DNA from 2 places in the Serinicoccus sp. JS2-9 genome. Region 1 is predicted to be linked to the other one. Evidence: predicted binding sites of a transcription regulator. Region 1 holds the regulator's gene; the other holds the start of a gene.
What was found. The regulator HrcA, encoded in region 1, represses chaperone genes, less so after heat shock. The targets are predictions, from matches to a motif close to TTNGCACTCGNNNNNNNCGAGTGCNAA.
Positions count from the first base shown of each region.

Region 2: the regulator HrcA is predicted to act here: its motif matches at 5,553-5,579, upstream of groES (co-chaperone GroES).

Region 1 covers NZ_CM180091.1:2,873,059-2,880,593, forward strand. The annotation lists gene AC5PYY_RS13895 (MFS transporter) at 1-953, opposite strand, end outside; gene AC5PYY_RS13900 (16S rRNA (uracil(1498)-N(3))-methyltransferase) at 950-1,693, opposite strand; gene dnaJ (molecular chaperone DnaJ) at 1,697-2,818, opposite strand; gene hrcA (heat-inducible transcriptional repressor HrcA) at 2,912-3,928, opposite strand; gene fumC (class II fumarate hydratase) at 4,056-5,459, shown strand; gene AC5PYY_RS13920 (DUF3097 domain-containing protein) at 5,616-6,503, shown strand; gene AC5PYY_RS13925 (DUF4870 domain-containing protein) at 6,500-7,045, shown strand; gene AC5PYY_RS13930 (hypothetical protein) at 7,446-7,535, opposite strand, start outside.
Region 2 covers NZ_CM180091.1:3,215,726-3,223,260, forward strand. The annotation lists gene AC5PYY_RS15570 (GuaB3 family IMP dehydrogenase-related protein) at 1-1,098, opposite strand, end outside; gene guaB (IMP dehydrogenase) at 1,227-2,741, opposite strand; gene AC5PYY_RS15580 (WhiB family transcriptional regulator) at 2,934-3,236, shown strand; gene groL (chaperonin GroEL) at 3,349-4,953, opposite strand; gene groES (co-chaperone GroES) at 5,094-5,387, opposite strand; gene AC5PYY_RS15595 (phospholipase D-like domain-containing protein) at 5,844-7,109, opposite strand; gene AC5PYY_RS15600 (THUMP-like domain-containing protein) at 7,142-7,535, shown strand, end outside.

The DNA.
Region 1 (7,535 bases):
CCGTAGCCGTGCTCGTCGCGCAGCAGCAGCGGGAGATAGGCCTCGGCGGCGAGGAAGGAGCCCCCGAGCGCGCCCCGCACCCCGATGACCGAGGGCAGGCCCCGCCCCAGCGCGAGGGTGCCGCGGGGCAGCAGCCGCAGGCTCGCGATGAGCAGGACCAGCAGCGCCATGCCCCCGACGAGCCACTCGACGCCGGCGACGCTGTCGCCGGCCAGGTTGAGCACCCCGACGCTCAGCGCCGCCGCGACGGCCCACAGGATGATTGCGGGCCGCAGGTGGGCCCCCGAGCCACCCTCGGGGCGTCGCGTGGAGCGCAACGCAGGCCGCAGGACCGCCAGGGCGAGCAGGACGGCGGGCGCCACGCCGAGGAAGACCCACCGCCAGGAGAGATGCTCGACGAGGACCCCGGTGAGCAGGGGTCCGGCCAGCCCGGGCAGCACCCAGGCGGCCGCGAGCAGGGAGAAGACCGCGGGGCGCAGGTCGTCCGGCACCCGCTGGGCGATGACGACGTAGATGGCGACCGAGGCCAGTCCCGACCCGAGGCCCTGCCCGGCCCGCCCCGCGACGAAGATCTCCATCGTCGGGGCGAGGCCCGCGACCAGCAGGCTGCCCGCGAAGAGCAGCGCACCGGTGACGACGACCGTCCGAGGGCCACTGCGGTCGGACCACCAGCCGCCGACGATCATGCCGACCACGCTCGCGGCGACGGTCGCGCCGAAGGCCATGTTGTAGAGGTGGTAGCCGGAGAGCGCCTCCGCCACCGTGGGCATCGCCGCGCCGACCGCGATGTATTCGAGCGCGAACATCGCGATGAGGGCGGTGGCGCCGACGGAGGCCGACCGGATGCCCGGGCTGAAGAGACCGAGCGGCGAGGCGTCGGGGCCCGCGGGGTCGCTCGGATGGCGCCGGCGCCGGCGCCGCAGCGTTCTCGACCCCGGCCGGCTGGTCGTCATCGCCACCGCTGCCGGGACTGCAGCACCGCGAGCGCCGCCGGGCCGGCCGTCGAGGTGCGCAGGACCGTCCGGCCCAGGCGCACGGGGCGCGCACCCGCGGCGAGGAGATCATCGAGCTCGTCGCCTGCGATGCCGCCCTCGGGGCCGACGACGAGCAGCACCTCGCCGGTCTCGGGAAGGGCCACGTCGGCGAGCGCCTCGGTCGCCTCCTCGTGGAGCACGAGGGTCAGCGTCGAGGTCGGGGCCGAGACGCGCGCCACCAGCGACCCCCGGTCGACCGGCGCCCCCACGCCCGGGAGGCGCAGGCGTCGGGACTGCTTGGTCGCCGCGAGCACCGTCTGCTCCCACTTGCGCAGCGCCTTGGCCCCCCGCTCGCCGCGCCAGCGCACGACGCTGCGATCAGCCTGCCAGGGCACGACCTCGTCGACATCGAGCTCGGTCGCCGCCTCGATCGCCTGCAGGTCGCGGTCGCCCTTGGCGAGGGCCTGCACGAGCACGAGCCGCGGGTCGGGCGCGGGCGCCGTGTGCCGCCGCAGCACCTCGAGCTCGAGCTCGCCGGGTCGCGCGGCAAGGACCCGGCAGGTGGCCCCTGCCCCCGCCCCGTCGGCGACGAGGACCTCCTCGCCTGGCCCGATCCGCTGCACGGTCGCCGCGTGCCGGCCCTCCGGTCCGTCGAGGACGAGGCGGTCAGCCTCCTGCGCCAGGGTCGCCGCGTCGACGAGGAAGAGCGGCGCCGTCAACGGTCACCGGCCACGCAAGGCGTCCCACAGGCTGTGTTTGCGGCCGCCGGAGCTGCTGCCCATCCGGCCGGTCGGGCGGGACTCCCCCCGGCTCTCAGCCAGCTGGGCGAGCAGACCGCGCTGCTCGTCGGTGAGCTTGGTCGGGACCTTGACGTCCAGGTGGACCACCAGGTCGCCGCGGCCCTGACCGCGCAGGTGGGTGACGCCCTTGCCGTCCAGGGTGATCGTCTCGGCCGGCTGGGTGCCGGAGCGCAGGTCGACCTCGATCGGCCCGTCCAGCGTCTCCACCGGCAGGGTGGCCCCGAGGGCGGCGGCCGTCATCGGCACCTCGAGGGTGCAGTGCAGGTCGTCGCCACGCCGCTGGTACGTGTCGTCGGCCTCGACCGCGATCTCGACGTAGAGGTCGCCAGGCTCCCCGCCAAAGGGGCCGACCTCGCCCTCGCCGCCGAGCGCGATGCGGGTGCCGGAGTCGACGCCGCCGGGGACCTTGAGCGTGAGATCACGCCGGGTGCGCACGCGCCCCTCGCCGGAGCAGTCGAAGCACGGGTGCTCGATGACGTCGCCGTAACCCCGGCACGCCTGGCACGGACGCGAGGTCATCACCTGGCCGAGGAAGGAGCGCTGGACCTGCTGCACCTCCCCGCGACCGCTGCATACCTCGCAGGTGCGGGTGCCGCTACCCGGCTGCGCGCCCGCGCCCGAGCACGTCGTGCAGACCACCGCGGTGTCGATCTGCAGCGTCTCCTCGCCGCCGAAGACGGCGGTGCGCAGGTCGATGTCGAGCTGCACGAGCGCGTCGTGGCCCCGCTGCACGCGCGAGCGCGGCCCCCGGGCGCCCGCCGCGGTCCCGCCGAAGAAGGCGTCCATGATGTCGCTGAAGGTGAAGCCCTGCCCGAAGCCGCCGGTCGCCCCGCCGTAGGGGTCCTGACCGCGGTCGTAGGACGCGCGCTTGGTCTGGTCGCCCAGCACGTCGTAGGCCTGGCTGACCCGCTTGAACTCCGCTTCGGCGTCGGGGCCGGGGTTGACGTCGGGGTGCAGCTGGCGGGCCTTCTTGCGATAGGCCTTCTTGATCTCCTCGGGGGTGGCCTCGCGGGAGACTCCGAGATCGGCGTAGTAGTCGTTCACGTGTGTGCGCGTCCTTGAGGGTCGTGGGCGTGCGTCCGGTCAGTTCTTGGTTCGGTCAACGGCGGGAGGGGCCCGGGTATGCCGTGAGGTGGCTCACCCGTCCAGGATCTCCGCGACATAGTGGGCCACGGCGCGGACGGTGGCCATGGCCTGGGGGTAGTCCATGCGGGTCGGCCCTACGACGCCGAGCCCGCCCGCGGTGCCGTAGGTCGTGGCGACGACCGACGTGGTGCGCAGCGGCTCGTAGGGGTTCTCGGCCCCGATGGCGACCGCGACCGCCTCGCCGTCGAGGGTGGCCATGCTGCCCATGAGCCGCAGCAGCACGACGTGCTCCTCCAGCGCCTCCAGCACCTGCGACAGGGACGTCGGGAAGTCGGTGCCGACGCGGGCCAGGTTGGCCGTCCCGGCCAGCGCGATCCGCTCCTCGGTGCGCTCGTCGGCCGCGTCCGCCAGGGCGTCGACGACGATCTCCGCCAACGCGCGGTCACCCGGGGCGACGCGGTCGCCGAGGGCGGCCAGGCCGGCGGCGATCGTCGAGAGCCGCTCCCCCACCGCGAGCTCGTTGACCAGCGCCCGCAGGTGGGCGACGACGTCGGGCTCGAGGGTGAGGTCGCGAGCCACGTCGACGACGCGCTGCTCGACGCGCCCGGTGTTGACGATGAGCACGATCATGAGCCGGGTGCCGCCGACCGGGACCAGCTCGACGTGCCGGACGGTGGAGCGGGACAGGCTGGGATACTGCATCACCGCGACCTGCTGGGTCAGGCTGGACAGCAGGCGCGTGGTCCGCGTGACGACGTCGTCGAGGTCGACCGCGCCGTCCAGGAAGCGGGCGATCGCCGTGCGCTCGGCCCGGCTCATCGGCTTGATCTGCTGCAGCCGGTCGACGAAGAGGCGGTAGCCCGCGTCCGTCGGCACCCGCCCGGCGCTCGTGTGCGGCGCGCTGATGAGGCCCTCCTCCTCGAGGACCGCCATGTCGTTGCGCACGGTCGCGGCGGAGACCCCGAGCTGGTGCCGCTCGAGGAGGGTCTTGGAGCCGACCGGCTCGGAGGTCCGTACGTAGTCCTGCACGATGGCGCGCAGCACCTCGAGCCTGCGGTCCTCGCTCACGGTCGCCTCCCTCCGGCGTCACTGGCACTCACGGGTATGGAGTGCCAGTCTACGCGAGCGCGAGCGTCGGGGACGGATCCCGCGGGACGGCGGTGGCGGGCGGGCTCGACGGCATACGATGTGCGCCATGAGCGAGCCGCGCATCGAGACCGACAGCATGGGCCAGGTGGAGGTTCCCTCCGACCGCTACTGGGGCGCGCAGACGCAGCGCAGCATCCACAACTTCCCGATCGGGCAGGACACCTTCGTGTGGGGGCGGCCGGTCATCCAGGCGCTGGGCATCCTCAAGAAGGGCGCCGCGCAGGCCAACGCCGAGCTCGGTGAACTGCCCACGGACGTCGCCGACCTCGTGGTGCGCGCGGCGGACGAGGTCATCGCCGGAGACCTCGACGACCACTTCCCGCTCGTCGTCTTCCAGACCGGGTCCGGCACCCAGAGCAACATGAACTCCAACGAGGTCATCTCCAACCGCGCCATCGAGCTGGCCGGCGGGGAGATGGGGAGCAAGACGCCGGTGCACCCCAACGACCACGTCAACCGGGGGCAGAGCAGCAACGACACCTTCCCGACAGCGATGCACATCGCGGTGCTGCTGGAGCTGCGCGACCGGCTGGAGGGCGCGGTGACCACGCTGCGCGACACCCTCGCCGGCAAGGCGGAGGAGTTCTCCGACGTCGTCAAGGTCGGGCGCACCCACCTGCAGGACGCCACCCCGATCACGCTGGGTCAGGAGATCGGCGGCTGGGTGGCGCAGCTCGACTACGCGCTCGGGGAGGTGCGGCACGCGGGTGAGGGGCTGCGTGAGCTCGCGATCGGCGGGACAGCGGTCGGCACGGGACTCAACGCGCACCCGGACTTCGGGGCGCTCGCGGCGCGCAAGATGGGCGAGGAGGCCGGGCTGGAGCTGCGCAGCGCGGAGGACAAGTTCGCCGCGCTGTCGGCCCATGACGCGCTGGTGCAGACCTCCGCTGCGCTGCGGACGCTCGCGGGCGCGCTCATGAAGATGGCCAACGACGTCCGGTGGCTGGCCTCCGGGCCGCGCAACGGGATCGGCGAGCTGACCATCCCGGAGAACGAGCCGGGCAGCTCGATCATGCCCGGCAAGGTCAACCCCACCCAGTCCGAGGCGATGACCATGGTCGCGACCCGGGTCTTCGGCAACGACGCGACCGTCGCCTTCGCCGGCAGCCAGGGCAACTTCCAGCTCAACGTCTTCAAGCCGGTCATGGTGCACGCCGTGCTGGAGAGCATCCGGCTCATCTCGGACGCCTGCCTCGCCTTCGACACCGGCTGCGCCCAGGGGATCGAGCCGCACACCGAGCGGATCCAGGCCAACCTCGCCAGCAACCTCATGCAGGTCACCGCGCTCAACCCGCACATCGGCTACGACAAGGCAGCGGCGATCGCCAAGGCGGCGCACAAGAGCGGCCAGACGCTGCGCGAGGCGGCCCTGGAGAGCGGCCACCTGACCGCCGAGGAGTTCGACGCCTGGGTGGTGCCGCTCGACATGACCCGCCCCCGCACCGTCTGACCCCTCCCGCACCGGACGCGCGTTCGTCGCGCACCGGACGCGCGTTCGTCGCGTCGTGACGTGACGAACGCGCGCTCGGTGCGTGACGAACGCGCGCTCGGTGCACTGGGCGAGCCTCACACGGCACTCCTGTCACAGGCGTTACGGTCGACGGTTGTGAACGATCGCTACGGCTACGGCACGGATGTTCTGGCCACCGACTGGCGCGCCCCGAAGCGCGGCCGGGCCACGGAGGTCGCCGCCGAGCTCGGCCTCGTGGTCGAGGACGTCGACTCCGGCTGGTGCGGCGCGGTCGTGGCCGTCGAGAAGGCGGGGGGTATGCGGGTGGTGCACCTGGAGGACCGGCGCGGGCGGCGCAAGGGCTTCCCGCTCGGGCCCGGTTTCCTGCTCGACGGCAAGCCCGTGATCCTCACGCCGCCCACCGACCGGGAGCAGGCCGCCCGGCTGGCGGAGCACCGTCAGGCCGCCTCCCGGACCGCGAGCGGATCGGTGCGGGTCCACGACCAGCCCGCCCGCACCGCGACCGGCTCCCGGATCTGGGTCGAGGGCAAGCACGACGCGGAGCTGGTGGAGAAGGTCTGGGGAGACGACCTGCGGGTGGAGGGCGTGGTGGTCGAGATGCTGAACGGCGTCGACGACCTGTCGGCCGAGATCCGGAGCTTCGGCCCGACCCGCGACTCCCGGCTCGGCATCCTCGTCGACCACCTCGTGCCCGGCACCAAGGAGAGCCGGATCGTCGCGCAGGCCGCCCGCGTGAGCCCGTGGGTCCGCATCCTGGGGCATCCTTACGTCGACGTCTGGCAGTCGGTGAAGCCGCAGCGGCTCGGGCTGGACGCCTGGCCGGTCATCGAGCGTGGTCGCTCGTGGAAGCACGGCATCCTGGCCGAGCTCGGCTGGCCGCACGCCACCCAGGCCGACGTCGCGCGAGGGTGGCGGCAGATCCTGGCGAGAGTAACGTCATACCGTGACCTGGAACCGACGCTGCTCGCCAGCGTCGAAGAGTTGATCGACTTCGTCACCGTGAAACCCGAGGAGCACTCATGACCCAGACACCCCCTCCCCCGAGCGGCCAGCACGACCCGCAGCAGCGGGGCGACATCCCGCCGGACCCCGCACCCCAGGGCTCCCAGCCGCCCTACGGGCAGCAGCCGCCCCAGGGGTATCAGCAGGGCTACCAGCAGCAGCCGCCCCAGGGCTACCAGCAGAGCTACGGGCAGCAGCAGCCCCAGGGCGACGAGAAGACGATGATGCTGTTGGCGCACCTGTCCGCCCCGATATCCATGCTGCTCTCGGTGGGCTGGGTGCCCTTCCTCGGCCCGCTGCTCATCTGGCTGTTCTACAAGGACAAGTCGCACGCGGTCCGCACCGCGTCGGCCGGCGCCTTCAACTTCAACCTGTCCCTGACCATCGCGAGCGTCGTCACCTGGATCAGCGTGATCATCACGCTCGGGATCGGCTTCCTCTGGGCGATCCCGGTCTGGATCGTGCTCTTCGTCGTGCAGCTCTGGTGCCACATCAAGGGCGCGATCAAGGCCTCCAACGGCGAGGTCTACGACTACCCGTTCCAGATCCGGCTGCTCAGCTAGGCACCCGGCGGGCGGGCGGAGGGCGGCGGCAAAGTTTTTCGCGTTCCCTCTTGCGCACCCGCCCGCGAAGGACTAGACATGTCCCACGCACTCCCCCCAGGGGAGAGCGGGTCGCAAGGCGTGTCGAGGATTCGACTGTCGACCAGCCTCGTGCCGGTCGACGCTCCCGGTGATGCGGGAGCCGAGCCACCGACACCTTGCGCACCGTCCGGCAGCATCACGGCCGGATCGTGGCCCGGTTCGCGGACTCATACTCCGCGAACCGGGCCACATCCATCTGATCAGGCTCAGGCCCTGCTGGCTCATACCCGGCAGGGTCTGCCCTCATTCTCGTGCTCGGAGGTGTCCGGTCCGGGGACCGACGGTGGCGTGTCGGTGAACTGCGTCGGACGGGAGAGGCCTATCTCGTGCGCGGCCGGAGCGGGGACGGCTCCGGTGTCCAGGGCACGACGATCTCCTGCTCGACGGCGCGGACGGCCAGCCCCCGGGC
Region 2 (7,535 bases), 340 kb from region 1:
CACCACGTCCACGCGCTGGAACTCCTTGAGATCCGTGTATCCGGTCGTCGCCATCGCGCGACGGAGCGCACCCATCATGTTCGTGGTGCCGTCGGCCGTGCGCCCCGGACCCAGCAGCACCTCTTCCAAGGTACCCACCGTGCCCACCTGAACCTTGGTGCCACGCGGGAGCTCGGCGTGGTGCGCCTCGCTGCCCCAGTGGAAACCGCGGCCCGGCGCCTCCTCGGCGCGCGCGAGGGCGGCCCCCAGCACCACTGCGTCGGCACCGCAGGCGACCGCCTTGACGAGCTCGCCGGAGACGCTGGTGCCGCCGTCGGCGATGACATGCACGTAGCGGCCGCCGGACTCGTCGAGGTAGTCGCGCCGCGCAGCGGCCACGTCGGCGATCGCCGTGGCCGAGGGGGTGTGAATGCCCAGCGAGGTCCGGGTGCGGTGCGTCGACCCCCCGCCGAAGCCCACGAGGACACCGGCGGCACCGGTGCGCATCAGGTGCAGGGCCGCGGTATAGGTGCCAGCCCCGCCGACGATGACCGGGACGTCCAGCTCGTAGATGAAGCGCTTGAGGTTGAGCGGCTCCTGCCGGCTCGAGACGTGCTCGGCGGAGACCGTGGTGCCCCGGATGACGAAGAGGTCCACGCCCGCGTCGACCACGGCCTTCCAGAACTGCTGCGTCCGCTGGGGCGACAGGGCCCCGGCCACGGTCACGCCGGCGTCCCGGATCTGGCGGAGCCGCTGGGTGATCAGCTCGGCCCGGATCGGGGCGGCGTAGAGCTCCCGCATCCGCGCGGTGGCCTCCTCACCGGCCAGCCCGGCGATCTGGGCCAGCGCGTCGGTGGGGTCCTCGTAGCGGGTCCAGAGCCCCTCGAGGTCGAGCACGCCGAGGCCCCCCAGCCGGCCGAGGGCGATCGCGGTCTCGGGCGAGACGACCGAGTCCATCGGCGCCCCGATGACGGGGAGGTCGAAGTGGTAGGCGTCGATCTGCCAGGCCAGCGACACGTCCTCGGGGTCGCGCGTCCGCCGGGAAGGGACGACCGCGACGTCGTCGAAGGAGTAGGCCCGGCGGCCCCGTTTTCCGCGTCCGATCTCGATCTCGCTCACCGGGTCAGGCTACCTGCCGCCACGGCCCGTCCCGGCCGGACATCCCGGCCCCTCCCCCGAATTCGACCACGGGAATCGTCGCCATGGCGACGATTCCCGTGGTCGACATCGACGGTCAGCGTCAACGGTCAGCCGTAGTTGGGAGCCTGGGCCGTCATCTCGATGTCGTGCGGGTGCGACTCCTGCAGGCTGGCCTGGGTGATCCGGACGAAGCGACCCTGCGCCTGCAGCTCGGGCACCGTGCGCGCGCCGACGTAGAACATCGCCTGCCGCAGGCCGCCCGCCATCTGGTGCACGACCGCGCTCGCGGCACCGCGGTAGGCCACCTTGCCCTCGACGCCTTCGGGCACCAGCTGGTCGTCGCTGGCGACCTCGGCCTGGAAGTAGCGGTCCTTGGAGAAGGACCGCTTGCCCCGGCTGCTCATCGCGCCGAGCGACCCCATACCCCGATAGCTCTTGAACTGCTTGCCGTTGACGAAGATGAGCTCCCCCGGGCTCTCCTCGCACCCGGCGAGCATCGAGCCCATCATGACCGACTCGGCACCCGCGACGAGCGCTTTGGCGATGTCGCCGGAGTACTTCATCCCACCGTCGGCGATGACGGGCACGTCGGCCTGCCGCGCCACCTCGGCCGCCGCGTGGACGGCGGAGAGCTGCGGCACGCCCACGCCCGTCACGACCCGGGTGGTGCAGATGGCGCCGGGGCCGACCCCGACCTTGACCGCGTCCGCCCCGGCCTCGACGAAGGCCCGGGCGCCGGCGCCGGTGGCGATGTTGCCTCCGACGACCTGCACGTGCCGCGTGGCCGGGTCGGTCTTGAGCCGCTGCACCATCTCGATGAGCATGCGGACGTGACCGTGCGCGGTGTCGGCGACGAGGACGTCGACCCCGGCGTCGACGAGCGTCGTCGCCCGCTCCCACGAGTCGCCGAAGTAGCCGATCGCGGCTCCCACGAGGAGGCGGCCGTGGCCGTCCTTGGACGCGTCCGGGAACTGCTCGCTCTTGACGAAGTCCTTGACGGTGATGAGGCCCTCGAGACGGCCCTCGTCGTCGACGAGCGGCAGCCGCTCGCGCTTGTGCGCCCGCAGGATGGAGTTCGCCTCCTCGCGGCTGACGTCCGCCTTCGCGGTGACCAGCGGCATCGGCGTCATGACGTCACGGACGTAGGTGCGGTCCCACTCCGCCACGGGAGTGAACCGCAGGTCCCTGTTGGTGCAGATGCCGAGGAGCCGGCGCTCGGGGTCGACGACGGGGAGCCCCGAGACGCGGTACTGGCCGCAGAGGTGGTCCAGCTCCTCGAGCGTCGCGTCCGGGCCGATCGTGACCGGGTTGGTGATGCGGCCGGTCTGGGTGCGCTTGACGAGGTCGACCTGGTAGGCCTGGTCCTCGATCGAGAGGTTGCGGTGCAGGATGCCGATGCCCCCCTGGCGCGCCATCGCGATCGCCATCCTGGCCTCGGTCACCGTGTCCATGGCGGCGGACACCAGCGGGAGGCGCAATGAGATCTCCCGGGTCAGGCGGCTCCGGGTGTCGATCTCGTCCGGCGTGAGGTCCGTCTCCCCCGGCAGCAGCAGGACGTCGTCGTAGGTCAGCCCCATCCGGGCGAAGTCGTCGGGAAGGCCGAAGGAGTCGCCGCGGGTCATGTCTCGATTCTAGGCGTCCCGGCCCCCTCTGCCGGCCCTCGGTCCCCCCACCCCTTCCCGCTGAGGTGTGGCACAAAGTAGTCTGTGACGCAGACGAGACACGCGTCACACTCAGTTCGTTCCTGACCCAGGGCCCGTAGGGGGTACTCAGGACGGCGACGAGTCCCCGCCCCCTGAGAGGAGCACCCGACCGTGGCCGAGACCGCCCAGCAGCCGGGCCCCGTGGCAGATCTGTGGGAGTGGCAGTTCGCCGGCGCCTGCCGCACCACCAGCCCCGAGGTCTTCTTCCATCCCGAGGGCGAGCGTGGCCCGGCCCGTCGCCGCCGTGACGAGCGCGCCAAGCAGGTCTGCGCCAGCTGCCCGGTGCTGGAGCAGTGCCGCACCCATGCCCTCGCCGTCCGCGAACCCTACGGCGTCTGGGGCGGGATGACCGAGGAGGAGCGCGCCGCGCACTACGACGCGGTCGACGCCGCCCGGCGCCACCCGACCCGCTGACCGCCGTCCGCAGCGAGCAGCCGCGACGACAGCGACCTTCATCCCTCCGTCCCACGGATGACGAGGCCCCGGCAGGAGATCCTGCCGGGGCCTCGTCGTGGGCGGGGCTGCCTCAGTGGCTGTGCCCGTGACCCGACTCGTCCTCGTCCTCCGGCTTCTCGACGACCAGGGTGTCGGTCGTGAGCACCATGGAGGCGATCGAGGCGGCGTTGCGCAGCGCCGAGCGGGTGACCTTGACCGGGTCGATGACGCCGGCCGCGAAGAGGTCGCCGTACTCGCCGGTGCTGGCGTTCAGGCCCTGGCCCGACGCGAGCTCACCGACCTTGGTCGTGGCGACGTAGCCCTGGAGCCCGGCGTTCTCCGCGATCCAGCGCAGTGGCTCGACCGCGGCCTTGCGGACGATCGCGGCACCGACGGCCTCGTCGCCCGACAGACCCAGCTCCTCCGCGGCGGGAGCCGCGTGGACGAGGGCCGAGCCGCCACCGGCGACGATGCCCTCCTCGATCGCGGCGCGCGTGGCGGAGACGGCGTCCTCGATGCGGTGCTTCTTCTCCTTGAGCTCGACCTCGGTGTGGGCGCCGACCTTGATGACGCACACGCCGCCGGCCAGCTTGGCGATCCGCTCCTGCAGCTTCTCGCGGTCCCAGTCGGAGTCGGTCGCGGCCGCCTCCGCCTGGAGCTGGGCCACGCGGTCGCTCACGGCCTGGGCCTCACCCGTGCCCTCGACGAGGGTGGTGGTGTCCTTCGTGGACACGACGCGCCGGGCCTGGCCGAGCACCTCGAGGCCGACCGACTCCAGCGACAGGCCGACCTCCTCGGCGACGACCTGGCCGCCGGTGAGGATCGCCATGTCCTGCAGCATCGCCTTGCGCCGGTCCCCGAAGCCGGGGGCCTTGACGGCGACCGCGTTGAAGGCGCCACGGATCTTGTTGACCACGAGGGTCGACAGCGCCTCGGCCTCGACGTCCTCGGCGATGATGAGCAGCGGCTTGCTCTGGCCGACGACCTTCTCCAGGATCGGCAGCAGGTCGGAGACCTTGGAGATCTTGCCCTGCACGAGCAGGACGTAGGCGTCCTCGAGGACGGCCTCCATCCGGTCCTGGTCGGTGACGAAGTACGGCGAGAGGTAGCCCTTGTCGAACTGCATACCCTCGGTGAACTCCAGCTCCATCGCGGTCGTGGAGGACTCCTCGACCGTGATGACGCCGTCCTTGCCGACCTTGTCGAAGGCGTCGGCGATGAGCTCGCCGATGGTGGTGTCCTGCGCCGACAGCGCGGCCACCTGAGCGATCTCGTCGCGGCCCTCGAGCTCGCGAGCGGTCTCGAGGAGCCGGTCGTTGATGGCCGAGACGGCCTGGTCGATGCCGCGCTTGAGCCCCGACGGGGCGGCGCCCGCGGCGACGTTGCGCAGACCCTCCTTGACCATGGCCTGGGCCAGGACCGTCGCGGTGGTGGTGCCGTCACCGGCGATGTCGTTGGTCTTGGTCGCGACCTCCTTGGCCAGCTGGGCCCCGAGGTTCTCGTAGGGGTCCTCTAGCTCGACCTCACGCGCGATGGTCACGCCGTCGTTGGTGATCGTGGGGGCGCCCCACTTCTTGTCGAGGACGACGTTGCGGCCCTTCGGGCCCAGCGTCACCTTGACGGCGTTCGCGAGGGCGTCCACGCCCCGCTCCAGCGCCTTGCGGGCGCTGTCGTTGAACTCCAGCTGCTTCGCCACAGGCGGTCAGCTCCTTTCAAACAGGTATGTCGTGAGCGCGGGTCAGGCGGTCGCCGCGCGGGCGCGCCCCGGTCGCCGGGAGTGGCGGCCGGGGCGAGCCTGGGTCCCGTCGGCTCGGCCGACGGGGTGATGCAGGTGCGTCAGCCGACGATCGCCAGCACGTCGCGGGCCGAGAGGATGAGGTACTCCTCGCCCGAGTACTTCACCTCGGTGCCGCCGTACTTGCTGTAGATGACCTTGTCGCCGACGGAGACGTCCATGGGGACGCGGTTGCCGCTGTCGTCGATCCGGCCCGGGCCGACCGCCAGGACCTCGCCCTCCTGGGGCTTCTCCTTGGCGGTGTCCGGGATGACCAGACCGGAGGCGGTGGTCTGCTCGGCCTCGACGGCCTTGACGACGATGCGGTCCTCGAGCGGCTTGATGGAAACCGACACGGTTACCTTCCCTTCGTGGGTCGACCGGCGGGACGCCGGCCGGGGTGGTCGTTGGTGCGTGGTACCCACTCCCTCCGCGGACGCCCACCGCCGTCGCGGGGATCGGTCGGCGCTCGCGGCTGGCACTTGCGTGCCGAGAGTGCTAGGTCGAATCTAGGCACGCACTTAGCACTCGGTCAAGCCGAGTGCCAACACCGTCGGGGGGCTCCGCCCCCCAACCACCCCCCACCGGCCTCCGGCCGAGGCGACCACCCGCACCGTCGGGGGGCTCCGCCCCCCAATTACCCCCCACCGGCCTCCGGCCGAGGCGACCACCCGCACCGTCGGGGGGCTCCGCCCCCCAACCACCCCCCACCGGCCTCCGGCCGAGGCGACCACCCGCACCGTCGGGGGGCTCCGCCCCTTCGGCCCGCACCGGACGCATGTTCTGCACGGACCGGCCGCGCCGTGCGCGGCCTAGAGCATGACCTGCAGAGGCTGGAGGATGCGCTCCACCAGCCGCTTGTGCGCGCCGCGCGTCTGCCAATCCTCCAGGGTCAGCTCGTGGCAGTGCTCGAGATCGGTGCGGAAGATCTGCTCCATGTGCTCCGCCTGCTGCTCGTCGACGACCTCGAGGTTGATCTCGTAGTTGCCCTGCAGCGACAGCCGGTCGATGTTGGCGGTGCCGATCGTCGCCCACCGCCCGTCCACGGTCATCGTCTTCGCGTGCACCATGACGTCGTGGTAGAGGAAGAGCCGCACCCCGCCCTCGAGCAGCTTCTCGTAGTAGGACTGCGCCACCACGTCCGCGAGGACGTGGTTGGAGCGCTCCGGCATGACCACGCGGACGTCCACCCCGCGTGCCGCTGCGGTGAGCAGCCCGTGCAGGATCTCCCGGTCCGGTATGAAGTAACCCTGGGTGATCCAGATCCGGTGCACCGCGCGGTCGATCGCCTCGAGGTAGAGCGCACGGACGGGGTAGACGACCCGGCTGGGCTCGTTGCGCATCGCCTGGATGCTGACCTGCCAGTCGGTCGTGCCACTGTCCGGCAGCGCCGGACGGTGCTTGCCCCGGTGCCGGTTCCAGAAGTCGACGAAGGCGTTCTGCAGCTCCCACACGCTGCGCCCGACCACCCGGACGTGGGTGTCCCGCCAGCTCGTGGCATACAGCGACCCGATGTTGTAGCCGCCGACGAAGCCGACGGTGCCGTCGACCACGAGGATCTTGCGATGGTCACGGCCGGTGGCGCGGATGTCGATGATCGGCAGGCTGGTGCGCAGGACCGGGAAGCGCAGCAGGTGCACCCCCTCGGGGAAGTCGTAGAACTCTCGCGGCACCACCAAGTTGGCGAAGCCGTCGAAGACGAGGCAGACCAGCACCCCCCGCTCGGCAGCCCGCACCACCGCGTCCTTGAAGGCTTGCCCGACCTCGTCGCCCTTCCAGATGTAGGACGCGAGGTAGACGTAGTCCTCCGCGGCGTCGATGGCGCTGAGCATGTCGGCGTAGAGGTACTCGCCGTAGGTGTAGGTCGTCACCTCCGAGCCGTCGACGCTCGTGCTCATCGGGTCGGCGACGGGGGCGTCGCGGTCGACGTGGTCCCGCCGCTTGCGCAGCGCGTCGGCCGCGGTGATCCCGGCCGCCAGCGTGAGCTGGCCCGCCACGGCTGCACCTGCCGCGGCCACGGCATACCGTCGACCGCGCCGCAGGAGCCGGTGGACCTTGCGGGAGAAGAGGCGAGGCATGGCGTCAATCTAACCCCGGCGACAATGGCGGCATGCGCACCGACCCAGCCGCCGATCTGCTGGCCCGCCTTCGGGTCGGTCCCGGCGCGGAGCTGCTGCGCGGGCTGCCGGACTACGACGAGAGCCGGACGCTGGCGCTGACCACGCGGTTGCGCGAGGAGGGGCACGACCTGGATCTGGTGGCGGCCGCCCTCACCCAGTCCCGGCTGCGGGCCCGCGCCCGGGCCCGCCTCGGGCCGCTGGCCGACGAGCTGCTGCTGACCCAGGACGGCCTGGAGCAGGCCACGCGGCCCGGGGTCTCCCGGCGCCGCGCGGCGCGTTTCGTCGCCGCCGGGGTGCGCCAGGTCACCGACCTCGGCTGCGGGCTGGGACTGGACGCGCTGGCGCTCGCCGACGCGGGGTTGGAGGTGACCGCGGTGGAGCGGG